2 regions of the Priestia sp. TRM10 genome follow, and region 2 is predicted to be linked to the other one. Evidence: riboswitches for the same ligand, from Rfam matches in the RefSeq annotation. Region 2 holds a riboswitch; the other holds the start of a gene.

Region 1 (15,346 bases), on a different contig from region 2:
AAATACTGTCATATGCCTACATGTAAAGTAAGTTTCCATATTATATGTTTTTCTCATTAAGAATGGCGAGCATATTGTAAACGGACTTGACAAGAACTTTTATGTTTAAAGTAGCAACTCATAAAACAATATGTGATTAATCAACGCCGTTAATGAATTGCTGAAGAGTATCGATAAAAGTAAGCACGTCCTCTGTTTCTCTTCTGTACGCAACGTAAATGTTTGATACAGGAAGAGGAAAGATAGAAAAAGGCACAGCATCTATTTTCCCTTCCTTCACTTCCCCTTCAACAACGGAAAAAGGAAGAAAAGACATGCCTAATCCTTCCTCAATAAACCGTTTTGTAATTTCTACTTGATTAACGACCATCGTTTTCACGCCCTTATATGCCTGCTGAATAGACGGCAAAATTTCTTCCCAATAGAAAGGATGATTGTTAATCAATAACCGATGCTGGTGAAAAAGAGAAAAAAGGGATTCATTTTCACTAGAAGGAGGAGCTGCGAGAATAACGGAATCTTGTAAAATACTTTTGCATATTGCGTGTGAAACAGGCATCCTTGATAAACCAACGTCTGCTCTTCCGCTTTCGAGCTCACCGCTAATTTCCATGGACTTTACAACATTTATCATAACTTCGATTTTAGGATATTTATGTAAAAAAGAGCTAAGAAATCTCGGCAAAATAGCTGAAGCAATATAAGGAGCAACAGCAACTGTTATTTTACGCTGAAATCCTTGCTTAAAGCTTTCTAAAGTTTGCACACCATCATAATAACTTTCCACCAATTTTTCAGCATGTGGAACAAATCTTCGTCCTGCTTCTGTTAAATAAACGTGGCGTCCGGAGCGTTTAAAAAAAGAAATGCCAAGCTCTCGTTCTAAATGCTTAATATGTGCTGTAACAGTTGGCTGAGAAAGAAAAAGAAGCTCAGAGGTCTTTCTGAAATTTTCATGCTTTGCTGCAACAAGAAACGTTTCTATCCACTTCATATCCATCATTATGCACTTCCTTTTCATAAAAAAACCTTATGACAATTTTATCATAAGGTTTTTTGCTCTTTATTTTTTTATTGCTAAGAATCGCAAGCGTTTGTAGTCAGCAACCCACTTTTCACTTTTATACAAGTGTTCCTTTGCAATGCTCTCTACTCTTTTTACAACTTCTCCTTGAATACTTTGGTCTATATGTGTTAAAAAGTCTCCCGCAAAGTTAGCAATCCATCCCTTGATGCCTTCATTTTCTTTAGCAAGTTCTGTTGGTCGATCGAAAGAGGAAACGTAACATACTTCAAATCCTCCCTGTTCAAGAAGAGTTGTATATTCGCCAACACTCGGGAAATACCATGGATTGTATATATCCTTTTTTTCTATTCCATACTCTTCTAAAGCTTGATACAGAGCTTGAATAATGGAATCTACATTCCCTCTACATCCCATTTCCCCAACAAACCGACCTCCGCTTTTTAAACAGTGATTTACGGAAGATATAACTCGTTCAGGCCTCTTCATCCAGTGTAGAGCAGCGTTTGAAAAAACAGCGTCTACTTTTCTTTCAAGCTGAAAATCTTCTCCGTTGCCAGTTCTAAACTCAAGTTGAGGATAGGATTCTTTAGCTTTTCTAATCATGTTTTGTGAAGCATCAATTCCTATAACACTTGCCCCTATTAATGCAATCTGATGAGCATGAATTCCTGTTCCACAGCCCAAATCTAAGATACATTCCCCCTCTTTTGCACGAAGTAACGAAAGCACATCTTCCCCATATTTAGCGACAAATGATGCAGTTTGATTATAGTATTCTGGGTTCCACTGATTTTTTGTACCAAGAGCTTCTTTCATGTTGCGTCCTCCCTTTTCGTTCTTTTTATAGATTATCACTCTTATATATTAAAGAATATTAGATAATTGATCCCTCATTGATAGGGATCTCCTATCAATAAAAAAACACCTCTTGAAAAAGAGGTGTTATAAAATGCTCAAATGAGGAAAGTCTAAATTTGTATCTACTTCTCCTTTGATTTTTGTAACTACATTTTTTTGTCCTTTTATCCAATCATAAAAAGAAAAAATTACAGGACGACGATTTTCTCCAACTCCAACATATACTCGCCCTGTTTTTGGAGCATAAACAGAAGAATGAATCGTTCCTGCCGAGTTTCTGTAGTCGCGTTTAAAAAACGGATAATCTGTATGATTAAAAAGCTCAAATGCTCCATAGGGTGTTAGCGGATTTTCTAATGCTTCTTCAAGTTTTGCTAGTCTTTCTTTTGACTCAACAAGGTGACGGCGGTTTTCATCTTGAAGTTCCCGAGATCTAAAATGATTGGAGCATGCAAGACTTCTTCCATATGAAACGTTAACTCCGCGCGGAGAGGCTTCAACAATTGCAGCACGGTCATTTTTATCATTCATCGTATAGTTAAACGAGTGGCGGTGTGGAATATTTCTTAATACTTCTACTGCTTCTTCTGTTGTTTGACATGTATCAAGAATAAACCGCGCAATGGAGCAGCAAATAAACCCGTCTCCTGCTTTCTTTCGATGTACGAAATGATACCCAATTGAAAGTCCCTTTTCATTCATTCCGTCCATACGTCCAATCAACCTTTGAGCAAATCCGATACTTGCATATGCTTCGCTCGGTTGCCAAAGTAAAAAGCGACCATCATATGTTTTAGGATGGTAATCATAGTTTCGAGCATAAAAGCCTTCCGCCATAAGAGCAGAGCACCCTGACTTTTTCCATTCTCCTTGATAGCCGCTATACTCATGCACAACGTCTTCTAATCGCCACTCCATTCCATCTGAAATGCCTTCAAGCTCTTCCCATATGTGTGGTGCAAACTCTTCTACTCTCTTACGCGCTTCTTTTAGTTGGATGGGATAGCTTCTTAATGACTTCTTTCTTCGTCTTTTATGTGACTCATACAAAATTGTTCCTTTATGCCATTTGCCAAGTATGTGGCCAAGTTCATATGATGTGCCTCTTCCTTGCTTAACGTTCACAAAAATGGATTGCATAGTCTCAACTCCAAACTCTGTTTTTAAGAGAAAAAGAGCTTCTTACCCTTATAGGAATAAGAAGCTCTAAAAGAGTTATCCTGTTTGAATACTCTTATGAAGAAGTCGTTTTAGAAGTGGAAACAGAACGTTCGGAAGTTCTGAAACGTCTTCAACTAAAATACTGTATTTCCCGTAAATATTGCGAATTGTAGTTTGCTGTCCTTCATCAATTGGTTCATTTGATAAAAAGACGTTGATTACTTCAATTCCCTGTTTGCGCGCGAGTAAAACAGCTTCGTGTGTATCAACAACTCCGTTTTGCTCATATCCCATTGCAGCAGGCTCTCCATCTGAAAAAACAAGCAGAAACTTTTGTTTTTCGCTGCGCTTCATTAAACTTTGAGAAGCGTGACGAATTGCAAAGCCGTCTCGGTTATCTTCCATTGGTTCAAGCTGCATAATTTCAGATCCGCTTTCTTTCTTATACGATGAAGAAAAATCAATAACATGTTGAAAATAGTTTGGCTGATACGTTTCTGTTGCATCGTTTGTATCTTCCCAAAAGCCGACAATTTCATGTGGCACGTGTACAGATTTTAATGCTTCATGAAAAAGAGTAATGCCAAGCTTTGTTTGCTCCATTTTGTCGAACATAGAGGCTGAACAATCGACAAGAAGCGAGAATACAGCATCAATTTCATGAGATGGATCGTTCTTTTTATGAAAAAGCCGCGGATTGTCGTCTGTTGCAAGACGAAGCAAGTTTTTTTGATTTAAACGCCCAAAATGCAGATCAGTGCGAGGTAAAATCCGCTTATGCTCAAGTGTTTTTGAAATCATTTGTTTTAACCGCTTTTGATATGGTGCAATTTCTTTTACATTTGCACTGTACTGTGAACGCTCCTCTGACGTTGGGCGCGTTTTTTCTTTTACTAATGCTTTCGCATAGCGATTGTCTTTTCCAAACGACTCATCTCCGCCTTCTTGTGGTTCTTCTTTTCTTGTTTCAAGCGCTTCTAGCTTTGAATAATCGTTCCGCTTTGCTTTTTTAGATTGCCCTTGAACAACACCTAGCGCTTGATCTCCGTCTTCTCCTTCACGAACAGCGTCATCTCCCCCTAAATCTGTTTTTGAACCTTGCTCTAAATCAAACTGAAGGAAACTTTCCGTTGCTTTACTTGTTTCTTGATGCCATGTTGGCAGTTTATCTTCGTGAACGTCTTCTTCCCCTGACTTCTCACCTTTAATCACATCATCATTTTTAAGTTTAGATTTTCTTTTTAAATCATCAAATGTTAATCCTTGCTGCAGCTCTTCATAATTAAAATCTGGAAGAAGGAAATACGTGTTTAACATATCTTTTTCAAGCACTTCTTCTAGCACATCACTTATCTCTTCGCAAATACGCGTCACCTCACGCGTTGTCTTAGCTTCAAAGGTGCGCATAATTTGCTCGCGTAAAAATGGAATCACTCGGTCAATATCAGGTTGAATAGACGGAAGTTCTTCAAAGGGATTATCTACTGTTGCTAGCACATATAAAGCACAAAAAAGTGCGTCAGTGTGAATGTTACGCTCCACATTAAAGCGAAGCTGTGTGCTAAAGTACATTTTATACATTTCTCGTCGCTTTAAAAATACTTTTTTCGTACCTGGTCGGTCTTTTTTGCAATCTTCTTCAAGACGCAAATTTTCAAATACCATAAACAATTGGCGCGCGAAACTTTGAACAGGAGAGCGACGAATATGCTTTACATAACGAGCAATGGCCCCGTAATCACCATGGGTAATTTCCGTGCTTCGTAAAAACACGTCGCTTTTTAAGCCTGCTACTGTTTCCTCATGTGGACGCTGCCCCCAGAAATGGCTTAGGTACATTTTTTTTAAATATGGATCATAATAGGAAGAAACGCGATACTCAATCTCCATTTCTTCATCTTTTGTCAACGTTCGGGCTAAGTCTTCGAGCTCCATAAATAGAAAAGAATTAATTTGACTATCATTAAATTTAATAAACTTCATGAAACAACACCTTACTCAAAAAGAGTTTCAGCAATATTTTGGACAGCAGCCTTTTCACGCTCATCTTCTAGTTTTTGAACAATACCACGCTCAATTGCTCGAAGCGGGGGCATATAAAGAGCAAGATCACACGTATCAATAAGCGCTCTAATTGAAGCTGCTTCTTCTGAAACTTGTCCGTTTTCTACTTGTGTGATTAAATCTGTTGAAAGTCTTACAAACTTATCAATCATTTTCTCGTCATTAAGGCGAGATTGTGAAGAAAGAACCGCTTTTAAGCTTTCTCCTTTAATATATGGAACATCAATAATGACGAAACGGTTTTTAAGTGCTTCATTCAAAGGTACTGTCCCAACATATCCTTCATTGATTGCGGCGATAACGCCAAACGTTTGCTCACCGCGCACAACTTCACCTGTAAACGGATTTGTAATCATTTTACGATAGTCAAGTACTCCGTTTAAGATTGGCAATGTTTCGGGCTTTGCCATGTTGATTTCGTCAATGTATAGAAGATGACCCTTTGTCATAGCTTGAATAACAGGTCCTGGAACAAAATCAATGTTTGTTTCTCCTCCGCTTGTATGAATCGTTTTAAATCCAAGCAATGCTTCGGCATCAAGGTCAACTGAACAGTTCACACTGTGCATTGGCTGTTTGAAGTAAGCTGAGAGTGTTTCAGCTAGCTTCGTTTTCCCTGACCCTGTTGGTCCTTTTAAAAGTACGTTTTTCCCTAATGAAAGCGCGATAAGAGCATCCGTTATGATAGCTTCATCTTCAGCCATATAACCGCCCTTTCCAATAAGACGCTCATCGTCTTGATATGCTCCTTGTTGTCTTTCTTCAATAAGATTTTCAATTTCTTTTGGTATGTTCATTGTTGTTTCGTTCCTTTCTTCCACGCTTTTTTTCACTACTTTTATTGTACTAGAAAGCTTTTTCTCTTAAAAGAAAAATGATGAAAGGGACGCCTGTAAGCGTCCCTTTCGTTTTTAAGCTTTTACTTTTTTATAGTTACGATGATTGATTACTGTACGAACAGGCTCACCAGAATCTGAGTCAACGCCCATTTCCACAATAACAGAGCTTTCGCGCACTGTCATAACTTTTCCTTTGAATCCTTTGTACATTCCTTTATTAACTTGAATCATGTCACCAACGTCTGCCGTCGGTTGAGCTTTTGGCGTGTTTTCCATATAGTTAGCGACTCCTTTTCATTTCAAAATTGCAAAGCATTAACAATCAATAAAGATCATTTTCATCTGTTTGTTTGCACTATTTTTTATTTTCATTTAGAACATAATTCTAGTGAATAATATAACGAAAATTTGACTTTTTGACAAGCTATGTTTCTTCTTTTGCAAATATTGTGGTAGAATCCGATCTTAAAACCTGACATTATTATACACTAAATTTGCCGTTTCTATTTATATTTTTAAGGTGTAATCGCTAAATTTGTTGAAGAAGAAAGACTGTATGCTGAAATTTTACCTTCTTCAACATTTGAAAAAGGTGCATCTCTTAAAAACAACCGCCCTTCAATCATTCCTTCTTTTGCATATGAGTTGTTTATCTTAGCAAAATATAGATAATCACAAAGCTCCCGAAGACCTTCTCTTGCGTATGTTTCAGAGTCCGTAAACTTAACTTCACCTACAACAGCTTTATACAGCTCATTGCGTCCTTTCTCTCTCATTTCAACAACAAGATCTGGACGCCCTTGCCAAAATATATGCTCTCTCGCCTTTGTTGTAAAAAACTGATTTCCTAACCGATTTGCTTCTTTTTGGGATAGAACTTTTCGTGCTAAATACGGATGATCGCTTTCATCGACTTCTCCCATTTTTACACTGAAGGAAAGAGCGGAACCTTTAGAGTTATGATAAAGTTTATACGTATAGCTCATATCTTCCCAGCTTGCAACTAAGTTTTCTCCTTCATATAAAAGGTGGAGTGTAGCTTCTTTTGTATTTTCTTTGACGAGTTTTAATGCCCAGTAAAGTTCAAACAACACATCCATTTGCTCAGGTTGCCAAAATGTACGTTGAAAAAGATGCAAAAGATCTTCTTCATTCACTTTTTTAGCATTCAAACGATTGTATTGTAACAAAAGAAGAGCTGCTTGGCGGTACAAACTTACTTTCGATGTTGTGACATCTTTAATCTCTTCATTTGTTATTTTCTCACAACTTATGCTTGTTAATAGTGAAAATGCAAGATAGTTGTTTATTTTTTGTTCATAGTCTCTCACAGACGATAAAAGCTCCGTTTTTTCACCGTACTTCTGCACTAATGAGCGTAACATATTAAGACAAGCTTTTAAAACTTTATTTTCCTTTGTCTCAAATGTTCGGTTTTTCGAGCCGCTGACATATGTCGCCCGATTTGTGAATCCCTCTCTGCTTCGAGCTTCAATAGTCTTTTTCCACTGAATATGGCCTGCCATTTTCCCACTCTGCTTTTTATGAATATTTGTTGAAGAAGGGAAAAGCTCTCTTGTTTTCGCTAGCTCTTCCAAGAAAACGGCTGTTTCGTCTTGAAGGAGAAAATGAATCATTGCAAGCTCTTCAATTGAATCAATGTGAAAAGATGCTTTTTCAAAAAAAGACGAAAGAGAGAATCGATTTCCTTTTAGAAAAATAAGAAGAATATCGCTCATCTCTTTCAGCCATTCTTTATTGTTCATCTTTCCACTCCCTTCTTATTGTTTCTTCGTCAATAAAGTTTAGGGAACAAATCTCATTCATAAACTCTCTTTCTCCTTCAAACAAACGAATTTGAGGCCATAAAAACAGCTGAAAGGCAGATGTAAAATCTCCTTCATCTTTCGTAAAGAGAGCCACATCCTGAATGAGAGCAGGCCCGATTTGTTCATATTGATTTATAACATGCCAAAGTTTTGTAAGTTCTGTAATAAATGGATAGTTATCAATTCCCCATTTATTCATATACCGAAACAAAACCTTTTCGGTAATCTCACTTGGAGGATGAATAGAAATAAAGGCAAATCTTCTCATAAAAGCATAGCTCATTTGAAATAAAGTTGCTTTATCTCTTGTATTCATTGTGCCAATAAGCCTCCATGAGGAAGGAACGCTATATTCATGAACATCATCTCTTCCTTCTTCTTGTGGGGAAATCGTGACGTTTTTTCCATTCTCCGCTTTAAATCCTAAAGAAACGCGATCACCTGCTAAAACTGAAAGAAGGGCACCAAATGCTTGATCAAGGTCAGCTCTGTTCATTTCATCAACAATAAGCCACTTATTTTGCTCTTTTTTCGTTCTGTCATCTTTAAAACATTGCAAAAAAAGGCCTGGATGAAAAGTTAATGTCCCTTCTCTTGTTGGATGGTATCCTCCAATGGTTTCGAACGTTGACCAATCAGAAGAGGCTGTTGTAAATACAGACTGAACTCCATAGCTTTTACAAACTTCACTCGCAAGCTTTGACTTTCCTGTACCAGGAGGTCCTGCGAAAATTAAATGTTTTCCGTTTTTCAATGCGGATTGAATTTGCCTTTTCAAGCGTTCTTCATCTTCAAAATAAAGGGAGGGAAACTGCACATTATGATCAAATGAAACAGGCTGACGCTCATTTTCTTCCCTTTCCCCATATGAAGCTCTTTCTTCTCGCACTGTTTGCCTATTAAGGCGAATGAGTCGTTCATAAGCTGTTTCATATTTCTGCCGAAGACGTGAGAACGAAAAGTCTTCAATTCGATGAATAACGTCCATGTCTTTCTCATACTCGTCCATAATGCCATAGCGAATTTCATCTTTTTCAATTTCTAAAAAAAGTTTTACATGACCTTCTTGTTCTTTTGTATAAATAACAAGAGAAGGATATGAATCATTTTTAAATGTTGTAAGTTCCCGGGCCTTTTGAATACAAAGAGGCGATAACTCTGGTATCTCACAGATTGCTCCATGAACCATTTTCAAAAGAGCACAAACTCGTGCATCTTCCGCCTCTTCGTAAGATTTTTCACTAAGATGCTTTAAATAATGAATAATAACAGGAACAAAAAGCTCTCTATATTTTGTTATGCAATAAAGGAAATCTTGCACATCCAGCATTGTTGCATTTTTTACTTCACGAGCCACAAATGGTAAAAGATACTTGCACAGTTCAACATACTGACTATAGTTATCAGCAGCACGCCCTAATTTCTCATGTGCTCCGATCATATTTTTAAATGTTTCAAGCACTTCTTTTTTGTACATAGGGTACAACGTATAGTCAAATGCTGCAAGCAAGTAACCAAGAAGCGGAGCTCCTAATGAATAGCCACATGAGTGACTTTGACGAGTCGCCTCATTAAGTCTTTCTTTAAGAGGCTTCTCATCGTCATAAAGCGTTCTAAGCACATCTGTACATTGTTCTTCATAAGTGATAGAGAACCGTTCAAATTCGAGTAAGCTACGCCAATAAACAAAGTACCCGCTCGATGTATTTTCCTTTTTAAGATAATGAACGATTTCCCCAACCGTTTCTTTTGTTATAACACTTCTCTCCATAAATTCGTTTAACTCTTTTAATACATACCACTTATATTTTTGATCATAGTGAGCTGACTCTTTGAAGCGATTGTAATGAGCAAGAGCAATTGTAATAAACTCATCTTCTTCAAAATGAAAGGCTCCAATTGTTTCCTTCATCTTTTTTCATCCTCTTGCAATTTTATTCTTTCTCTTTAGTTTGTACCACTTTCTCTATTTTTTGTAACACAATATTGCGAAATATTTCTTTTTCATTTAACAGCTGATGATCTCCTCCATCTACTATAATGCATGAGGAGTTTGGAAATTTTTTTTGTAGAAATGGCAAGTTATAACGATGTAAAACGGTTTTATCTTTATTTCCTTGAATAAAAGTAACAGCTTGAGTAGAAGCACGCCTGTTGTCAAGCGTATGCGTCCATGCTTGTACAGCTTTTATCCATTCTAACGGAAGTCTTGTAAACTGAAGCGGATCCCTTCGCACCTCTTGAAGGTATGCTTTATCGCTTGAATTTCGTCGAAATACTCGTTTGAAGCTTTTCACATATGGAAAAAGAAGCGGAATAGATAAAGCTGCCAGCTGCCACCCTTTCATCCGGACAAGAGGGGCAAGAAAGAACACATGCCTAAATGGGCATACATGACTATCTTTTAAAAGATAATCAACAACAACCCCTGCCCCTGTGCTATGTGCCACAACAAATGGAGGAAACTCTTTTTGACAATATGTATGGATAAAATGTGAGAATGCTTCTCTATATTGAGAAAACTCTTTAATCGTCGCTTTCTCTCCTGTAGAGAGACCGTGACCTTGTAAATCATAGCATATAACTTCATATTTCATATTTGTAAAATAGCGGATAGCATGCTTTAATGTTGCGCTATGATCATAATAGCCGTGAAGAACTACAATTGTTCCACGCTTATTTTCGGGACGAAAACGCTGCATGAAGAAAGATTGTGAACGATGGTCAAAAAAACCGAACTCATACTGAAGGTTTGACACATCTAGCTTATAAAACTGAAGATAGTCCGTAATTTGATGATATTCTTCCTTTTGCCGATACAAAGTTGGAAATGGAAACTGTTCTTTGTCTAGCGATTGAAAACTATACATGTCATCCTCCTCTTTCTCCATTTTATATCAGTATTCTCTTTTTATCAGAAGAAAATCAAAATAAAAAGGGTGACACTATAAGTCGAAATTTCTCTTCTTTTTATTTTAGTTGTAGCAAACAAACACTAGTTTTGACAACCTTTGTCTTTCAGCAGGAAAATGAGGCTTAATTGAAGGAATAGTGTATTAGCATAAAAAGACAAGATGAAAACATAACGATACCAATAATGGATTTTTTAATAAAAACTGACGTAACCCGCTTGAGGAGGAGTGAGTAAAATGCAAACGTATACGACGAAAGAAGCTGCTAAAAAGGTCAATGTTCCGCCAAGAATTATTAAACAATGGGAAAAAGAACTCGACGGATTTTTTTACATTCCTCGCACAAAACAAGGTGCACGCATTTATACAGAAGAAGAGCTCCAAATGCTGAGAACGTTAAAAGACATGTACGGAAAGAAAACAAAAAAAGAAGAAATTAAGCTGTTTCTTAAAAAGGCGAAGCAGAAACCAGAATCCTCACAAAATAGTACTGAGCAGTCTAATGTCTTATCCTTTGCTAAACATAACAGTTCTCTTAATGAAAATAACAATGAAAAAAAACAAGCACCACCTCCTTCTTCTATCGATCAAAAAAAGCAGCAAAGAGTCGTTGAACAGCGTATTAAAGCTGAACGTGAACGCCAGCGCCTTCAGCAGGAAGAAAAGAAAAAGAACGAGGAACTTTCTACAATGCGCCCAGTAGACTCTACTCCTCAGCCTGTAAATCAAGTAAAAAGTGAATTGGTTGAAAAAGTTCAAACATACAAAGATGTATTTGAAGCTTTCGATACATTCAAACGCGAACTTTTAACAGAGGTCAGAAATGAAATTCGCGGTGAAGTGAGAAATGAAATTATTTCTGAAGTAAAAGAACAGCTTCAACATAACAATGAACAGACAGTAGAAGCAATTGAAGCGATTAATGCGGTTGTCTCTGAATCTGGTGAACAAACGTCGAAAGAAGTGCAGAGAGAGCTCAAACATGTTTCAAGCCGATTAACAAAAATAAGTGAAGAAACAACTGAAGAAATGCAGGGGTATGTTGAACAAGTTTCAGCAGAAGCATTAGACAGACAAGCTGAGCTCAAACATTGGCTTACAAATATTGAACAGTCATCGGGAAGTTCAATGGATGAGATGAAAAAAATGGTTCATGAGTTAGAAGAAAATTCAAAGTCGACAAGCTTTGAACTTCGCTCGTTTGCTCATGAGATGACGAAGCGTTCAGACTGGAAAGCAGATGAAATGAAAGATTTAATTGATTCTATTAAACGTGATAGAGCAGCATATGTAAATGAACTAAAGCATGACAGACAAATGCATCGTCAAGATATCGAAGAGCGTGAGCGCCTCTTCCACGACTTTGTTCATAATTTTAGACAAACAGCAGCAGCTGAAGAAGAAGAAAAAGTCAAATCATGGTGGAGGTTTTGGAAATAAAGGAAGAACGAGAGCCAAATGGGCTCTCGTTCTTAGCGTGGATTTGTTTTTTCTACAGATGTATGGGTGCTTTTAGGATTTTCATTTATTTCACGTGCGATTTCCATTTTATTCGTTTTGTTCACACTTTGTAAACCAGACTTTGTTTTTTGATTACGCTTTGTCATCGCCATTCTCCTCCTTTTATACTGCTTTCCCTTTTAATATGGGCGAGAATACTCGCCTTCATAACCTAATTTGAAGCTTTACAAACATTTCCGGATAAGGGATATACAAAGATGGAAAAATCATGTTATACTAAGTGCAATTACATAGGAAGTCCACTAGGGGTGCCGTAATGGCTGAGATAAGAGCTTTCTTAATCCCTTTGAACCTGATCTGGTTTATACCAGCGTAGGAAAGTGGCAGCAGCGTTTTTTCGCTCGTTGTCCACTCTTGTTATGAAGAGTGGTTTTTTATTTCCTTTCCCTTTTGGCCTTCCACTATAAGGAGGAAAAATGATGTCTTTTAGTCAAGAACTTCGTCACGTTGCAGCACCTGTTTACGAAACAATTTTCAATCACCCTTTTGTGAAAGGAATTGGAGAAGGAAACGTTCCAAAAGACGCTCTTATTCACTACGTTTGTCAAGATTTCGAATATTTAACTTCTTTCTGCCGCGTATATGGCGTTGCTATTTCACGCTGTGAAAATCGTGAACAGATGGAACTTTTTAATGAACAAATCAATTTTGTGCTTCATAGCGAAGTTCATCCTCATCACAATTTCTGTGATGTTGCAGGAGTTAAATATGAAGATCTTCAAGCAAAACCACTAGCACCTGGTGCACATCATTATATTAACCATATGACAACCGTTGCTCAAACAGGCTCGCTTGGAGAAATCATCGCGGTTCTTCTTCCTTGCCCATGGACATACTTAGAAATTGGTCAAAAACTAATTGAGAAACACAATCCAACAGAAGATCATCCTTTCTATGAATGGATTATGTTTTATGGCAAAAAAGAAATGGACTCTGTCACACATAAGCTTTGCGCTCTCTTAGATCAGTGGGCAGAAGGCGCTTCAGAGCGTGAAAAAGAAAAAATGAAAGATCATTTCATTAAAAGCTGTGAGCTTGAGTATTTATTCTGGGATATGGCTTATCAAAAACAGCAGTGGCCAAGTGAAATGAACCCTGTAGAAGCATAAAAAAAAGAGAGACACCTGTCTCTCTTTTTTATTGAATATCTAATTTCTCGTTTAGTTCTTCCGCTGCTTTCTTTGGATCTTGATTTTTTAAAATAGCTGACACAACAGCAGCTCCTTTAATACCTGTTCCATTTAATTTTTCAATGTTTCCAGCTGTAATTCCACCAATTGCAACAGCTGGAATACGTACGCTTCCCGTAATTTCAGTCAGCTCTTCTTTTGTAATTCCTTTTGCATCAAGTTTTGTGCTTGTCGGAAAAACTGCGCCAACTCCGATATAATCTGCTCCGTCCTCAACTGCTTTTTTCGCTTCTTGAACTGTTCGGACAGATACGCCAACAATCATATCTCCTACAAGAGAACGCACAACTTTTAGTGGCAAATCATCTTGCCCAACGTGTACGCCAAAAGCCCCAACAGCAAGTGCTACATCTACCCTGTCATTAATAATGAGCGGAACGTGAAATCGATCAAGAAGCTTTTTAAGCCGGAGGGCACGCTCATAAAACTCTTTTCCGTCCGCTTCCTTTTCACGAAGCTGTACGAGCGTTACCCCTCCTTCAAGCGCTTTTTCCACTTTTGCTAAAAGTTCTTCTTCTGTTCCCCCAAACAAATCTGTAACAAGATACATTTTATAAGATAGGTTGTTTTGCTTCATACATTTTCACCTCTTTTTCCCACGTTGTACTCGTAAGTGTTGATAGTTCGTCAAAAAGATTAATTTTAAAAGTGCCAACCCCTTCTCCTTCTTTAAGACGCTTTACGGCTCTTTCTCCAGCAAGTCCCATATAGGAAATACCAGCAAGCGCTCCTTCTAACACACTCCCACTTGCTCCAACAAAACAGCCAATAATAGATGCTGTCATACATCCTGTCCCACTTACACGCGTTAACATCTGGTGACCATTCTCTACGTAGACGACACGCTCTCCGTCTGTAATAACGTCAATTTCTCCACTTATGACAACAACAGTGTTATACTTTTTGGCCGTTTTTTTAGCAATTGTAGTTTTATCTTCATCAACTTCTCCAGCATCAACGCCTGAGGTTTTAGCTTCTACTCCAATAAGAGAGGCCACTTCAGAAACATTTCCTCTAATAACCGTTACCTTTACTTGCTCTAACAGCCACTGAGCAGATTTCGTACGATATGTTGTAGCCCCAACTCCAACAGGATCAAAGACAACGGGAATGTCTTTTTCATTTGCTTTTCTCATTGCTTTTTCCATTGCAACAAGAGACTCTTTTTTGATTGTCCCAAAATTAATGACAAGTGCAGAAGAAATAGACGTCATTTCTTCTACTTCTTCAATAGCATCTGCCATAACAGGAGAACCGCCAGCAGCGAGTGTTGCATTCGCACAATCATTAATTGTCACAGCATTTGTAATATGATGAACAAGAGGATTTTTTTCTCTTGTTTCCTTTAACAACTCACTAATTCTTTGTTTCATCATTAGACTCTCTCCTCTTTATAGACGCCCGCTTTTTCGTAAAGATCATAAAAATGATGAGTTGGGCCATGTCCGCTTCCGATGTTTAAGCTATTCTTAATAGCTCCTGTAATATATTCTTTTGCTTGTTTTACCGCATCTTCAAGGGCTAATCCTCGTGCTAATCCTGCTGAGATGGCAGCTGAAAGCGTGCAACCTGTGCCATGCGTGTTTTTTGTTTGAATTCTCTTTCCATAAAAGTGTGTGAACATTTCTCCATTAAAAAGAACATCTGTTGGTTCTTCTTCTAAATGTCCGCCCTTCATTAAAACGGCTGATGGACCTTCCTTTATTAAAAGGCGTGCTGCATCTTCCATCTCCTCGATTGTCTTAATCTCTGCTCCTGTAAGTTTGCAGGCTTCAGGAACGTTCGGTGTTACAACTGATGCAAGAGGCAATAGTTCTTCTTTTAATGCCTCAACAGCTTCTGGGTGAAGCAAGTCATAGCCGCTTTTTGAAATCATCACGGGGTCTAATACAACATGCGGGGCATTGTATTCTTTCAGTTTTTTAGCAACTACTTTAATTGTTTC
Region 2 (15,346 bases):
GTTTAAGTAAAACAATTGAGCAGTTTAGAGTCAATCAACTTGATCATGAAGACCATGATATTATCGTAGAAGACGTTTTTCACTACTTTAAATACGCAAAACGAAAAGAGTTTACGTATGACTTAGTTATATTAGATCCTCCAAGCTTTGCCCGCTCTAAAAAGTTTAGATTTAGTGTCGCAAAAGACTATCAAAAGCTCTTAGAAGACACAATTGATCTAACAAACGACAATGGAGTAATTGTTGCTTCTACAAACTATAGTGGCTTTGATATGAAAAAGTTTAAAACCTTTATCGATGGAGCTTTCAAAGCTAAAGGAGAACGCTATAAAATTCTCGAAGAATATAAGTTACCAAAAGATTTTAAAACAAATCCTCATTTTAAAGAAGGAAACTATTTAAAAGTTGTCTTCATTCAAAAAGCCTAAAATCCTCCGTTTTAGGCTTTTTTTCTGTTTCTAAAAACTGTGGATAACTTAGAGAGGAAAGGTTATCCACAGTTTTTAATACTTAAAGACTTCTTTTTTCTAAATTCTTCTTTCCTCGAATAAATCGCTTCCTCCATTCTCCTATATACGACCTTTTTCAACTTCTTTTTACAGCAAAAAAGCTGTTCTTCTACAATATCCGCCTTTTCTCTTCCTAACGACATAACTTCATCCTCTTTTTTTACTCTTCATTCTTGGTTTAGTGCTGCCTATCAATACTATGAACTCCCTTACCTGCGTATCTTTTGTTTCCCTTCTGGCTAAAACAGATAGAAAACAGTATTTATAGTGGTACATCATCTAAGGATACTCCCTTACTTTTTGAGAAGCCTATCCCTATAATCAATATCTTCAACTTCTTATCCACCAGTTTCTTGATCTGCTAGCTTCCTCATATCCTTTATCCACTTTTTCCTTCGGCTCTTATTATTTTTCAACCTTTTCTTGATCCTCTTTCCTGGTAGAAAAAATTATTTTCAGAAAATATAGATCTGAACTTCGGTTATCTCTGTACCAATTTAACTGTCAGTCTGTATTTATATAGAAATTATTATAAAAAAATACCAAAAAACACTATTGTTTTTCTAAAATAATATAAAAAATAGCTTATTTGTCGAAATGTCGAATTATTTCCCGTACTGTTAAAAATTTAAATTTAATAAATATAGTCTGTAATACCTATAAAAACCCGTGGAACATTTGATGTTAAGCCATTCTTTTTTTTAGGTATTGATTTTTTTAGAACGGGAAAATAAAAAGAAAGAAGAAAGTAAGGAGGAATATAGGGTGAGAATTTTTTCAAAAGATGAAATGTATAACATTGATCAAGAAACAATGGAGAAGATTGGATTAAATAACGGTATGTTAATGGAGAATGCAGGGCAGACAGTAGCTCGAGAAATTGAAAGTCGAATCAAAAAAAATGATAAGATTATTGTCATTTCTGGAACGGGGAATAATGGGGGAGATGGAGCTGTTATTGCCCGTATTTTAAAGGAGAGAGGCTTTTCTATTGAGCTTTGGATGAGTCATAAAGGAGGAAGTGTTGCAGAAGATGCCCAACGGGCGTTAAAGATTTATGAGAATTGCGGGCATTCGTATAAAATCTATGAAGAAAATGAAGAAGTATTTCAAACTTCTTTAAGGAAAAGTACGATTATTGTAGATGCTCTTTTAGGGATTGGTACAAAAGGAAAGGTGAGAGATCCATATCGAAGCATCATTGAAGAAATAAATGAGGCAAACAAAATCATATATGCCGTGGATATTCCAAGTGGACTCAATGCGGATGAAGGGGAAGTAGATGTAGCGATTAAAGCTCATACTACATTTGTTATTCAAGGTGCCAAGCAAGGGGCATTTTTGTTTCCTAGTGCAAACTTTTATGGGGATATTAAAACTGTTGATATTGGCATCCCTTCTTCTGTTATAGAACAGAATTCGCATATGAAAAGAAGGTGGAGTAAAAATGAAGTGCTTTCATCTCTTCCACATCGGGACATCTCCTCACATAAAGGAACATATGGGCGAGCTCTTATGATAGCAGGATCCGAAAATATGCCTGGGGCTGCTGTTCTTTCTTCGAAGGCTGCTTCCCGAAGTGGGATAGGACTTCTCACAATTGGCATTATCGAAAACATTAAGTCTATTATTGCCTCTCATCTTCCTGAAGCAATGTACAATCTTCATCAAAGCCACCAAGGTATGCTTTCTGAAGTGAAAGATTACAGCTCTTTGCAACTAGATGCTATTGGCATTGGTCCAGGAATTGGAAGAAATAAGAAGACGGAAAAGATCGTTGAGGAAATATTGAAACAGCAGGTTACCCTTGTGCTTGATGCAGATGCATTGTTCCATGTGAAACCTCATTTACAGAAAGTGCAGGAGAGAAATTTTCCAACAATTTTAACTCCTCATCCAGGTGAAATGGCCTCACTTCTGGATTTGTCTATTAAAGAAGTAGAGAGTGACCGATTCGGAAAGTCGCGCGAGTTTGCTCAAACGTATGGCGTATATCTTGTTTTAAAAGGACCTTTTACTATCGTGACGACTCCTGCTGGAGAGCAATTTGTAAATTCCTCGGGAAATCCTGCTCTTGCAAAAGGTGGTAGTGGAGATGTGTTAACAGGAATGATTTTAGGATCTGTTCTTCAGTATGAAAATGTACAAAAGGCGCTGAGTAATGCTGTATTTATTCATGGTGCTATAGCAGATCAACTAGTAGCATCTACACATTCTCCATTAGATGTACTAGCTACAGACATTATTGAAGGAATTTCTCCACTGCTTCATGAATTATATAGAGAAAAGGAGTATTCTACTGGATACTGAAATGTGAACCATTTTCTTTTAAGGTTTTAAGAGGAAAGGGGAGTTAGAAGGATTGGAAAAACTCATTAAGCAAGCTATTTATAATAGAGGTGACACTTCAAACGTTCAATTAATCCGGCCTGTTTCTGGTGGTGATATCAATCAGGCATCTTATGTGAAGACAGAGAAAGAAGAATATTTTATTAAGTATAATAATTCTACACCTCCTGGTTTTTTTCAACAAGAAGCTCAAGGCCTAAAGAAAATCAAAGAGACAGGTGTTATTCAGGTACCAAATGTGTACGACTTTCATGAATCAACAGAAAGCGGAGAAGGATGGCTTATTTTAGAATGGATTCAAGGAGAGAAAAATGAAAAAACAGAAGAGCTTCTTGGCAGACAGCTTGCACTTATGCATAGTGTAAGTAAAGATAAATTTGGTTTTCCTCATTCTTCGTATATTGGGATGATGGAACAGCCAAATCAATACTATGAGAAATGGTCAGAATATTACACGAAAAGTCGTCTTCTCCCTCAAGTAGAACTTGCAAAGAAAAAGGGGTACCTTTATCAGGAACGAGAAGCAGGGCTTTATGAACTTCTTGAGAGAATGGAGAAATGGCTTCCTCATTCTTGTGAGGCTTCTTTACTTCACGGGGATCTTTGGGGAGGAAATTGGATTGTTGGTAAAGCAGGAGGTCCTTATTTGATTGATCCCTCAGTATTTTATGGTCATTCTGAATTTGAACTTTCTTTTACTGAACTTTTTGGTGGATTTTCTTCAGAATTTTATCAAGCTTATCAAGAAGTTCGGCCGCTTTCTCCAGAGTATGAGGAAAGAAAACCACTCTATCAACTTTTTTATCTACTTGTTCATTTAAATCTTTTTGGAGAAGCTTACGGAAGGTCTGTAGACCGAGTTTGGCGCTATTATGTAGGGTGAAAAAGAAAAAAGAGTAGTTTACATCATTTACTAGATATGCTATAGTTCGAAATGTAAACTGAATATTCAATATTTTACTACTAGGGGAGCCCTAATTTTGTGGGCTGAGAGGAAAGACAAAATCTTTCTGACTCTTCGAACCTGATCTGGGTTATACCAGCGGAGGGAAGTAGGAGAGATAACGTAAGAAAGTGAATTGCGTTTTTTTCTACATATCCAATTGGGTTCTCTATATTAGAGAACCCAATTTTTATTTTAAGAAAAAATTTCTGCTATTTCATCTCCTCCAAAGGTGTAGCCCAACAACAATACTAAGGAGGAAGATTTGTATGTCGAAAAAAGTAAACATTCCATTGCAATCAACATTTCCAAACAGTAAGAAAGTTTATGTAGAAGGTGAACATCATAGTATTCAAGTACCAATGAGAGAGATTAAACAAAGTGATACAAAAACAGATAGCAAACATGAAAAAAATGAACCAATTCGTGTTTATGATACAAGTGGAATTTATAGTGATGAAGCTGTGGAAGTGGATATTACGAAAGGGTTACCTCGTGTTCGAGAGGCATGGATTATGGACAGAGGAGATGTAGAAAAATATGAAAAACGAGAAATCAAACCAGAAGATAACGGATACCGAAGTGAAAATCAAAAACAAAATATTGCCTGTTATCCAAATGTAATTAAGCACCCGTTCAGAACATGTAAAGGAAAGAATGTTACACAAATGCACTATGCCAAAAAAGGGATTATTACCCGGGAAATGGAGTTTATTGCAATTCGAGAGGGAGTAGAAGCAGATTTTGTACGGAAAGAAGTTGCAGAAGGACGAGCAATTATCCCATCGAATATTAATCATCCTGAAAGTGAACCAATGATTATTGGGCGTAACTTTTATACAAAGATTAACGCCAACATCGGCAACTCTGCTGTTAGTTCTTCTATAGAAGAAGAGGTAGAGAAGATGACGTGGGCAACAAAATGGGGCGCAGACACAATCATGGATCTTTCTACAGGGAAAGACATTCACACAACGCGGGAGTGGATTATAAGAAATTCACCAGTTCCAGTTGGCACTGTTCCAATTTATCAAGCACTTGAAAAAGTACAAGGAATTGCAGAAAATTTAACGTGGGAAATCTATCGCGATACACTTATCGAACAAGCAGAACAGGGTGTTGACTACTTTACAATTCATGCTGGTGTTCTGCTACGTTACATCCCACTTACGGTTAACCGAACAACAGGGATTGTGTCAAGAGGAGGATCTATTTTAGCTCAGTGGTGTCTTGCTTATCATGAAGAGAATTTTCTCTATACGCATTTCGAAGAGATTTGTGAAATTTTAAAACGTTATGATATTGCTGTTTCACTTGGTGATGGCCTTCGTCCAGGCTCCATTAAGGATGCGAATGATGAAGCGCAGTTTGCTGAGTTAGAGACGCTAGGGGAGCTTACAAAGATTGCATGGAAGCACGATGTTCAAGTAATGATTGAAGGGCCTGGACATGTACCAATGCATAAAATAAAAGAAAATGTTGATAAACAAATGGATATTTGTCATGAAGCTCCTTTTTATACATTAGGACCATTAACAACTGATATTGCACCAGGTTATGACCATATTACATCTGCTATTGGAGCAGCAATGATTGGTTGGTTTGGTACTGCGATGCTTTGTTATGTTACCCCAAAGGAACATCTTGGATTGCCAAACAAAGATGATGTAAGGGAGGGAGTTATCTCTTACAAAATTGCAGCGCATGCGGCAGATCTTGCTAAAGGTCATAAAGGAGCTCAAGACAGGGATGATGCTCTTTCTAAAGCTCGGTTTGAATTTCGGTGGGATGATCAATTTAACCTTTCACTTGATCCTGAACGTGCAAGGGAATTTCATGATGAAACTCTACCAGCAGAAGGTGCAAAAACAGCACACTTTTGTTCCATGTGCGGCCCGAAGTTTTGCTCCATGAGAATTTCTCACGATATTCGCTCAATGGCGGAATTAAAAGACAAAAGTATAGAAGAAATTAGAGAAGAAGGTATGAAAGAGAAATCTGAAACATTTAAAAAGGAAGGCTCACATCTTTATTCATAAAAAAGGACCGGTCTCACTATAATTGAGACCGGTTTTTTTATGATTTTTAAACTGTTTTTGGCGTTAGGTTAAAGCAGCGGTTGTAGATCCATTCATATTTTTCTTGAGTAAGATCATGAGGATTCCCTCCTGTTTGAGGGTCTTTCATTGCTTCTTTTGAAAGACGTTCAATCATATCTTTTGGCACCCCTTGATCTTCAAGAGAAGGAATACCTAGATCTTCAACAAGTTCATACATCCAGTTTACAGAAGCTTTTGCTGCCTCTTCTGTTGTCATGTTACTTGTATCAATTCCAAATGCTTTCGCAATACGTGCAAATTTAACAGGGTTTCCTTTCCAGTTGAACTCCATCACAGGCCCCATCATAGCTGCTACGCATTCTCCATGAGCAACTGGAATAATTCCGCCTAATGTTTGGCTCATTGCATGAGCTGCTCCTGCTGATTCACTGCCGTAAGAAAGACCAGCAAGCATAGCTGCTTGGGCCATTCCGTATCTTGCTTCAAGGTCTTCCCCATCTGCATAAGCACGGCGGATATAATGTGCAGCATACTCCATTGCCATTAATGCAACAGCATCTGTAATTGGTTGAGCAAATTTCATTGTATAACATTCAATAGCGTGCGCTAGTGCATCAACGCCTGTCATTGCTGTAACACGTGGAGGCATTGATACATGAAGTTTTGGGTCAATAATTGTAAGGTGAGCAGCAATAAGTGGCCCACCAGTATTAAATTTAAATTCACGCTCTTCATCTGTAATAACAGCCCACTGTGTTACTTCAGAACCTGTTCCAGCTGTTGTTGGAATTGTTGTTAGTGGTGGGATTCGATTTTCAAGCGGTTTTTTACCTTCAGCAGCTTCGTAATCTAATACAGAGCCTTGATGTGTTGCCTCTACTCCAATTGCTTTTGCTGTATCCATAGAGCTTCCACCCCCAACTGCTACAAGACCGTCACATTCTTCTTTTTTGTAAAGAGAAGAACCTTCTGCAACAAGTCGAACGGGTGGATTTGGTTCTACTTTGTTAAATAAAACTACTTCAATTCCTTCTTCTTTTAAGTTCTTGATTACAGGATCAACAACACCTGCATTGTAGATGCCAGGGTCTGTTACTAAAAGAGCCTTTGATACGCCTAATTTTTTTACTTCTTCACCTAGGTGGCTAATTGCTCCGATACCATGTTTGATTGCTGTAGGGATCTCAAACTGATGAAATTTTGTCATATGTTCAATTTTCATATTTAGTGTCATACTAAAAAACCTCCTTAGAATAGTAAAAAATTATTTGAACCAGCCAACAGGCTCTGGTTTTGTATTTCGATAAATATGCTTAAGTTCTGTATATTCTTCTAATCCAGTATGACCGAGCTCACGACCGATTCCGGATTGTTTGTAGCCACCCCAAGGAGCTTGAGCAAAGTATGGATGGAAATCATTAATCCAAACAGTACCTATGCGAAGGCGGTTTGCTACATACTCAGCTTTTGTAATGTCATTAGACCAAACAGCACCTGCAAGGCCGTAGATTGTATCATTTGCTAATTTCACGGCCTCTTCTTTTGAACTGAATTTTTCTACAGTAAGAACAGGTCCAAAGACTTCCTCTTGTACAATGCGCATGTTCGATGTGCAGTTTATGAAAATCGTAGGAGAGTAGAAGAAACCATTTTGTAGCTCTTCAGCTTTTGGACGTTCTCCTCCTAGCGCTAGTGTAGCTCCTTCTTCTTTACCAATCTCCACATAGCTTTCAACTTTTTCACGATGCTCAGCTGAGATAAGAGGACCGCTTTGTGTTCCTTCATCAAATCCATTTCCGAGCTTAATGCGTTTAGCTTTTTCAACTAGTGCTTCAACAAATTTGTTATGGAGGCTTTCTTCAACAAGCAGGCGAGCACCTGCTGAACATACTTGCCCTCCATGGAAGAAGACTGCGTTTAAAGCCTGATCAACGGCTGTATCAAAATTCGCATCAGCAAAAACAATATTTGGATTTTTCCCCCCAAGCTCTAAAGCAATGTTCTTTACGTTAGAGCTTGCTGCTCGCATAATTTTTTTGCCAGTTTCAATTCCACCTGTAAAGGAAAGAAGATCTACTTCTGTACTTGAAGAAAGTTCAGCACCAACTGTATTTCCTTTTCCGAGTACGAGATTTACTACACCTTTAGGTATTCCTGCTTCTTCCATAAGTTCAAATACTTTAATTGTTGTGAGGGGAGTGATTTCACTAGGTTTCATAATAAGTGTGTTTCCTGCAGCGAGAGCAGGAGCAAGTTTCCAAGATGCTTGGAGTAAAGGATAGTTCCACGGTGTAATTTGGCCACAAACCCCAACAGGTTCACGAACTACTCTACTTTGTGAATGTGGAAGAGGGGAGGAGATGACTTCACCGCCATTTTTGTCCGCAAGACCTCCATAGTAGGAAAACACATTTGCGATATCTTCCATATCTGCTCGACTTTCCTCGAGCGTTTTTCCTGTATCTAATGTTTCAAGTTTTGCTAGTTCTTCATGATCACGACGAACAAGAGATGCAATCTTCTGAATAATTGAACCGCGCTCATTGGCAGGTGTAAAAGCCCATTCACCTTCGTCAAAAGCAGTTCTTGCTGCTTTTATCGCCGCTTTTGTATCTTCTTCATTGCCTTCTGAAACTTTAGCAATCACTTCTTGATTGAACGGATTAATAATTTCTCTTGTTTCTCCACTTTTGGCCTCAACCCATTGACCATTGATAAACATTTTCTTTGTTTCCAATCTCTTCACTCCTCCTAATGAATCGTAAAGTTTGTTAAGAATATTTTTAATAATGTTTATATTTAACAACTTAACATGGCAATCATTTCTTGTCAAAAAAGAACTTTTTAACTTATAAACCTTTATAAATTAAGACTAAAATTGGGGTGTAAGCCTGCTTTTGAGAGAATGACAGTATAACTTTGTTAAGAAAAAATTTAACGAAACTGATGTTATTTTCACTTTTTAGAAATGAACTTATAATGATAAAGAGTTTTCTTTTTTTACAGAGGGAAGTAAACTAATTGATAAATATCTATAACAATAGAAGTGCATCGGCTACTATAGGGCTGACTTGAAAATTTTAAATATAAATTCTAAATCGATCATATAGAGGAGGAGACACAATGGAACAAGGTGATGCAGGGAAGATGACTGAAAAAGCAAGAGCTTCCATCGAACATGCGAAAGGTCTTGTAACAGAGTCAATTGCTGAAACAATGGACTTGTATGGGGTAACTGGAAGTGTTGGAAATTTGTTTGGAACAATGTATTTTGAGAATGATATGACGCTTGATGAGATGAGAGAAAAGCTTGGGATGAGCAAGCCGAGTATGAGTACAGGAGTAAGAAGACTACAAGAGCTTGATATTGTGAAGAAAACATTTATAAAAGGAAGTAGAAAGCATACGTATGTTGCTGAAAAAGATTTCTTTCACTTTTTTGCTAACTTCTTTACTCATAAATGGGAGAGGGAAGTAAAACTAAATTTAGAAGCCATTGAACAAGCTCAAGAGGAAATTAAAAATGTCTTAATTATGAAGGAGCTTGGAGAAGATCTTCAGGCAGAAGCAAGAGATTTATATCATCAACTTGAGGATTCAAAGCCTTATTATACTTGGCTGCATAAGCTTGTGGAGAGCATCAGGAGCGGGAAAATTTATGAGTTTATTCCAAAAGAAAAAAAATAATATATTTAAAAGTGAAGAAAAGGGGAGGGGAGAGAGATGAAGAAAATACAGGCTGTTATTTTTGACTTTGATGGCGTTATTGTGGATACTGTACCACTTTATTATAAAGCAACAAAAGTAATCGCGGATAAGTTAGGTGTTACTTTTACGTCCGAAATGAATCAGCAGCTTCAAGGAGTAAATCGGAAGCAAACCATTATGACGCTCCTAAAAGACAGTACTAAAACCTATAGTGAGCAAGAAGTCTATGAGCTAGGGGAACAGAAAAATGAAGAATATAAAAAGCTCATTCAAAACCTTGATGAAAAAGTTGTGCTTCCTGGAATTCAAGTATTCCTAGGAGAGTTGAAAAAGAGGGGAATTCCAACAGCTGTTGCGTCCTCAAGCTCCAATGCCCCATATTTAATAGAGAAGATTGGGCTTTCATCATATTTTGATCATATTGTAGATGTGACAAAAATTAAGAAAGGAAAGCCAAATCCCGAGATTTTTTTGACTGCTGCACGTCAATTACAAATTCCTCCACAAGATTGTATAGCAATAGAAGATGGACGAGCAGGACTTGAAGGAATTCAAAAAGCAAATATGTTTTCAGTTGGGGTAGGGGAGGACGAAATGATGAAAAATGCCGACCTTTATGTCGAAAAAACAGAAGAATTAACTTTTGAAAAGTTAGCAAAGAGCTATGATGAGTTCTTTCAAGCAAAATAGTTAAAAAACTGCTCAGAAAACGAGCAGTTTTTTCTTGCCAAAACAAGAAAAAAAGGCGACAATAACAGACATGATATTACATTATTTGGACAAAAAAGGATAAATGATGAACATTTTGTGACTTATTTGTGACAAATTAATTATCATTTTTTGACGACTAGTCAAAAGAAAGTTAATGTCGTAAAATATGTGGTATTGTGGATAGGTAAATAAAACGTTGTGTTTTTTTTGTCTTCTACTATATTACTCTACTCAACTTCCATAAATAGTAAGTGGGGTAGTTGAGGTTTAAAATTTTATAATATCCTTTTTTAAAACAAAGGAAAGGAGGAACATCCATGAAAAAGCTTCAAAAAGTGAGTCGCAAGTGGATCTCATTGTCTGCTCTAGCTATTCTCTTTTTATTGAGTGGCTGTGATCTAAAGATGGGTGTATTAAACCCACAAGGACCAGTGGCTCAAACTCAATATGACTTAATTATGTGGTCAATTGGTTTTATGCTTATTATCATTGTGGTTGTTTTCGTTTTATTTGCTGTAGTTCTTATTAAGTATCGTGAAAGACCAGATAATATGAATTACGAGCCACCAGAGGTACACGGAAATACATTCCTTGAAATCGTCTGGACTGGTATTCCTATTATCATTGTTATTGCACTATCTATCCCAACAGTCAAAGCCATCTTTGACTTAGAGAAACCACCACAAGCTGCAAATGCAGAAGAACAACAAGAACCGCTTGTGATCTATGCAACATCAGCTGACTGGAAATGGATTTTTAGTTATCCTGAACAAGGAATTGAGACGGTTAACTATGTAAACATTCCAGAAGATAGACCAGTTGAATTTAAGTTAACATCAGCTGATTCAATGACGGCTCTATGGATTCCAGAGCTTGGTGGACAAAAATATGCAATGGCAGGTATGGAAACAACGCTTTATTTACAAGCAGATCACGAAGGCACTTACATGGGACGTAACGCTAACTTCAATGGTGAAGGTTTCGCACAAATGGAATTTGAAGTAGAATCTCAAAAACCAGAAGAATTCCAAGAGTGGGCTGATGAAGTAAAAGATACGGCTCCTAAGCTTACAGAAAAAGAGTACAACAAAGAGATCTTAAAACAGAGCGTTATTGGTCGTAAGTCTTTCTCAAACACACACTTAGACTTTGTTGACCATGCAAAGCAAGATACTTATAACAAATCTGAAGAAGATCATGAAGGTCATGAAGAGGGCATGGATATGGAAGGCATGGACCATAGCAGTCATTAATCTCTAAGCTTTTCAGCATGTTTTCATCATGTACAGTTTTATAACGCAACATATTAATTTTTGCTAATACAGCGGAAGGAGGAAGCTAAGAGATGAAGCTCGATGAATTTTTCGTCACAGGTGATCCGCTAATTTATGGCGCGGATGTTTCCATCGTATTAGCCACTTTAGGTATCATCTTTGTTTTAACTTACTTCAAGAAGTGGAAATGGCTTTGGACAGAATGGCTTACATCCGTAGATCATAAGAAAATTGGTATCATGTATATCATTGCTGCGGTGCTAATGCTTTTCCGCGGTGGAGTGGATGCCCTTTTAATGCGTGCTCAACTCACACTTCCAGAGACAGAGTTCTTAAGCTCTTCACATTACAATGAAATTTTTACAACACACGGGACAATTATGATCCTGTTTATGGCTATGCCATTTTTAATTGGTTTAATTAACGTTGCTGTACCACTACAAATTGGTGCACGTGACGTAGCATTCCCATTTTTAAACTCACTTAGTTTCTGGTCATTTTTTATGGGGGCAATGCTTTTCAATATCTCCTTCGTTATCGGGGGGTCACCAGATGCAGGGTGGACAGCTTACATGCCTCTAGCTGGCAATGAGTTAAGCCCAGGACCTGGACAAAACTTTTACCTGTTAGGACTTCAAATTGCCGGTATCGGTACACTTGCAACAGGTATTAACTTCTTAGTTACAATCCTAAAAATGCGCGCACCAGGTATGACATTAATGAAAATGCCAATGTTCACTTGGTCAACGCTTATTACAGCTATCATTATTATCTTTGCTTTCCCTGTTTTAACAGTGGCATTAGCACTTATGACATTTGATAGACTATTTGATGCCAACTTCTTTAACTTAGGAGATGGCGGTATGCCTATGCTTTGGGCTAACTTGTTCTGGGTTTGGGGACATCCTGAAGTATATATTGTTATTTTACCTGCATTCGGTATTTTCTCGGAAATCGTTTGTACGTTTGCACGTAAAACATTATTTGGTTACAAAGCAATGGTATTCTCAATGATTGCTATTGCAGGTTTAAGTTTCCTTGTATGGGTCCATCACTTCTTTACGATGGGAGCAGGCGGAGCAGTTAACTCATTCTTCTCTGTTTCAACGATGGCAATTGCAATCCCAACAGGGGTTAAGATATTTAACTGGTTATTTACGCTCTACAAAGGGCGCATTAAGATGACCGTTGCGATGATGTGGTCACTAGCATTTATCCCGAACTTTGTTATCGGTGGGGTAACAGGGGTTATGCTTGCAATGGCTGCAGCTGACTATCAGTATCACAATACGTATTTCCTTATTGCCCACTTCCACTACGTATTAATCGCTGGTACAGTATTTGCTTGTTTCGCAGGTCTATATTATTGGTATCCAAAAATGTTCGGTCATATGCTTAACGAACGTTTAGGAAAAATTAGTTTCTGGTTATTTATGATCGGATTTAACGTATGTTTCTTCCCAATGTACTTCTTAGGTCTAATGGGAATGGCACGTCGTATGTACACTTACTCAGCAGGTCTTGGCTGGACACCATTAAACGTTATTGCATCTATTGGTGCTGTTGGAATGGGTCTAGGATTCATTGTACTTGTATATAGCATTTACTACAGTGCTCGTCATGGTGAACGCGATCTTACTGGTGACCCATGGGATGGTCGTACGCTTGAGTGGATGGTTTCTTCACCACCACCATTCTACAACTTTGCTACAACACCAAAAATGACTCGCTTAGACGAGTATTGGTATCAGAAGAAAGAAAAAGGCTTTGAAGCTGCTCGTGAAGTAAAAGAGGAAGACTTAAAACCAATCCATATGCCAAGCAACTCTGGCTTAGGTGTTATCATGTCAGTCCTCTTGTTCATTGCTGGTTTTGGTCTTGTATTTGAATGGTACTGGATGGCTATTCCAGGTCTAGCAGGTATGCTAATCTGTATGGTTATTCGTTCCTTTGATTATGATGATGGCTACTATGTCAGCGTTGAAGAAATTAAACGAACACAACGAATCGGAAAGGGGGCGTAACGCATGGCAGCAGAATCTACACACGCACATGATGCTAATACGCCGCTTGAATATTCCAAAGGCGAGGACAGAATGACCATTCTTGGCTTCTGGATCTTCCTTGGAGCCGAGATCGCCCTGTTCTCAACACTATTCGCAACATATATGGTTTTACATTCTCGTCCAGCAAATGGACCAACTTCAGCTGACTTGTTTAAACCAGAGATCGTTTTAATTATGACGTTCTTACTTTTAACAAGTAGTTTTACAGGAAGTATGGCTATCCATTATTTAAGAGCTCAAAAGATGAAAGCAATGGTAACGTGGCTTTTAATTACAATGGCTCTTGGTCTTGGATTCCTAGGCTGTGAGATTTTTGAGTTCTATGAGTATATTGGACACGAAGGTGTTTCAATTAAAACAAGTGCTTTCTTATCAGCATTCTTTGTTCTTGTTGGAACTCACGGACTTCACGTAACAGTCGGTATCGGCTGGTTAACGTGTATCTTGATTCAATTAAAACAGCGTGGATTTACACCAAAAACTGCTCGTAAAGTATTCATTATCGGTCTTTACTGGCACTTCTTAGATATCGTTTGGTTGTTTATCTTTACGTTAGTCTATTTATCAGGGATGGTGTTATAATCATGGCTGGAAAAGGATATGCACAAGAGCATCATGATGGTTTTCCTTGGAAGCTTGTTATCGGCTTTATCCTGTCGATCGTTATTACACTGATCACCGTATGGGTAGCCTTTAGTTCAGGTTTCTCAAACACTGCTATTCTTACTGTTATGCTTATTCTTGCTTTCTTACAGGCTGGTATGCAGCTCGTGCTGTTCATGCACTTAAGAGAAGGAGAAGGTGCTGTACAGGTTGGGAATATGGTGTATGCATTCTTTATCGCAATTGTAATTGTTGCAGGTTCTGTTTGGGTTATGTCATTCGGAATGCACAATCATTAATACAAAAAAACCTCAGCTCATTTGAGCTGAGGTTTTTCTTTATATAAGAAAAGGATGAGGGGAATTTCCCTCATCCTTTTTAAACGTTCTGCTTTTCTTTACTGCGATATGCACTATGTTTTGTAGGTCCAATATATTTATTCAATTGGAATGACTCACGAATTGCTTCTGTAATAAACTCTTTTGCTGTTAAAATAGCTTCTTTCACGTCTTTACCTTTAGCAAGTTCGGCCGTGATAGCAGCTGAGTACGTACAGCCTGCTCCATGTGTATACGGTGTGTCAATACGCTCACCTTCAAGCACCTCAAACGTTTTGCCATCATATAAAACGTCAACTGCTTTATCATGCTGTAGCTTTCCGCCACCTTTAATTAACACATACTGTGGTCCAAGAGCATGAATTTTCTCAGCTGCAGCTTTCATTTCTTCTACTGTTGTAGGAGTTCCAAGGCCGCTAATTTGACCTGCTTCAAATAAATTTGGCGTCACGACTGTTGCGCGTGGAGTAAGCGTGTCACGAAGACTTTCTGCTGTTTCAGGGTGCAGGACTTCATCTTCTCCTTTACAAACCATTACAGGGTCGATAACAATGTTTTTTAAATTATATTTATCGATTGTTTCTGCCACAAGGTTGATAATTTCAACAGAACCAAGCATACCTGTTTTCATTGCATCAATTCCAATGCCTTCAACAGTTGTAGAAAGCTGGGCTTTTAGCGTATTAATATCTATAGGAAATACGTTATGAGACCATTTGTTTTTTGAATCCATCGTAACGATAGTTGTTAGAGCTGTCATGCCGTATACTTCACGTTCTTGGAAG

What was found. A riboswitch is a leader RNA that binds a small molecule or an ion and turns the genes downstream of it on or off. The one in region 2 is predicted to bind thiamine pyrophosphate.
Region 1: another riboswitch for thiamine pyrophosphate. It lies ahead of tenA (thiaminase II); the one in region 2 lies ahead of thiC (phosphomethylpyrimidine synthase ThiC).

What each region holds. Positions count from the first base shown of each region.
Region 1 is NZ_JBJZOT010000013.1:521,483-536,828, reverse strand. It holds gene ACK3CR_RS14050 (LysR family transcriptional regulator) at 137-1,003, opposite strand; gene ACK3CR_RS14045 (class I SAM-dependent methyltransferase) at 1,064-1,843, opposite strand; gene ACK3CR_RS14040 (C45 family autoproteolytic acyltransferase/hydrolase) at 1,970-3,025, opposite strand; gene ACK3CR_RS14035 (vWA domain-containing protein) at 3,101-5,029, opposite strand; gene ACK3CR_RS14030 (ATP-binding protein) at 5,041-5,907, opposite strand; gene ACK3CR_RS14025 (DUF2187 family protein) at 6,022-6,225, opposite strand; gene ACK3CR_RS14020 (hypothetical protein) at 6,465-7,715, opposite strand; gene ACK3CR_RS14015 (AAA family ATPase) at 7,705-9,690, opposite strand; gene ACK3CR_RS14010 (alpha/beta fold hydrolase) at 9,713-10,648, opposite strand; gene ACK3CR_RS14005 (MerR family transcriptional regulator) at 10,928-12,130, shown strand; gene ACK3CR_RS14000 (hypothetical protein) at 12,163-12,297, opposite strand; TPP riboswitch at 12,446-12,547, shown strand; gene tenA (thiaminase II) at 12,631-13,320, shown strand; gene thiE (thiamine phosphate synthase) at 13,349-13,978, opposite strand; gene thiM (hydroxyethylthiazole kinase) at 13,953-14,777, opposite strand; gene thiD (bifunctional hydroxymethylpyrimidine kinase/phosphomethylpyrimidine kinase) at 14,777-15,346, opposite strand, start outside.
Region 2 is NZ_JBJZOT010000011.1:80,402-95,747, forward strand. It holds gene ACK3CR_RS08800 (class I SAM-dependent rRNA methyltransferase) at 1-428, shown strand, start outside; gene ACK3CR_RS08805 (hypothetical protein) at 491-652, opposite strand; gene ACK3CR_RS08810 (NAD(P)H-hydrate dehydratase) at 1,275-2,819, shown strand; gene ACK3CR_RS08815 (fructosamine kinase family protein) at 2,872-3,741, shown strand; TPP riboswitch at 3,814-3,926, shown strand; gene thiC (phosphomethylpyrimidine synthase ThiC) at 4,071-5,840, shown strand; gene gbsB (choline dehydrogenase) at 5,887-7,095, opposite strand; gene betB (betaine-aldehyde dehydrogenase) at 7,126-8,583, opposite strand; gene cudC (choline uptake/conversion transcriptional regulator CudC) at 8,985-9,548, shown strand; gene pgmB (beta-phosphoglucomutase) at 9,585-10,259, shown strand; gene qoxA (cytochrome aa3 quinol oxidase subunit II) at 10,598-11,533, shown strand; gene qoxB (cytochrome aa3 quinol oxidase subunit I) at 11,626-13,578, shown strand; gene qoxC (cytochrome aa3 quinol oxidase subunit III) at 13,582-14,202, shown strand; gene qoxD (cytochrome aa3 quinol oxidase subunit IV) at 14,205-14,522, shown strand; gene pdxK (pyridoxine/pyridoxal/pyridoxamine kinase) at 14,602-15,346, opposite strand, start outside.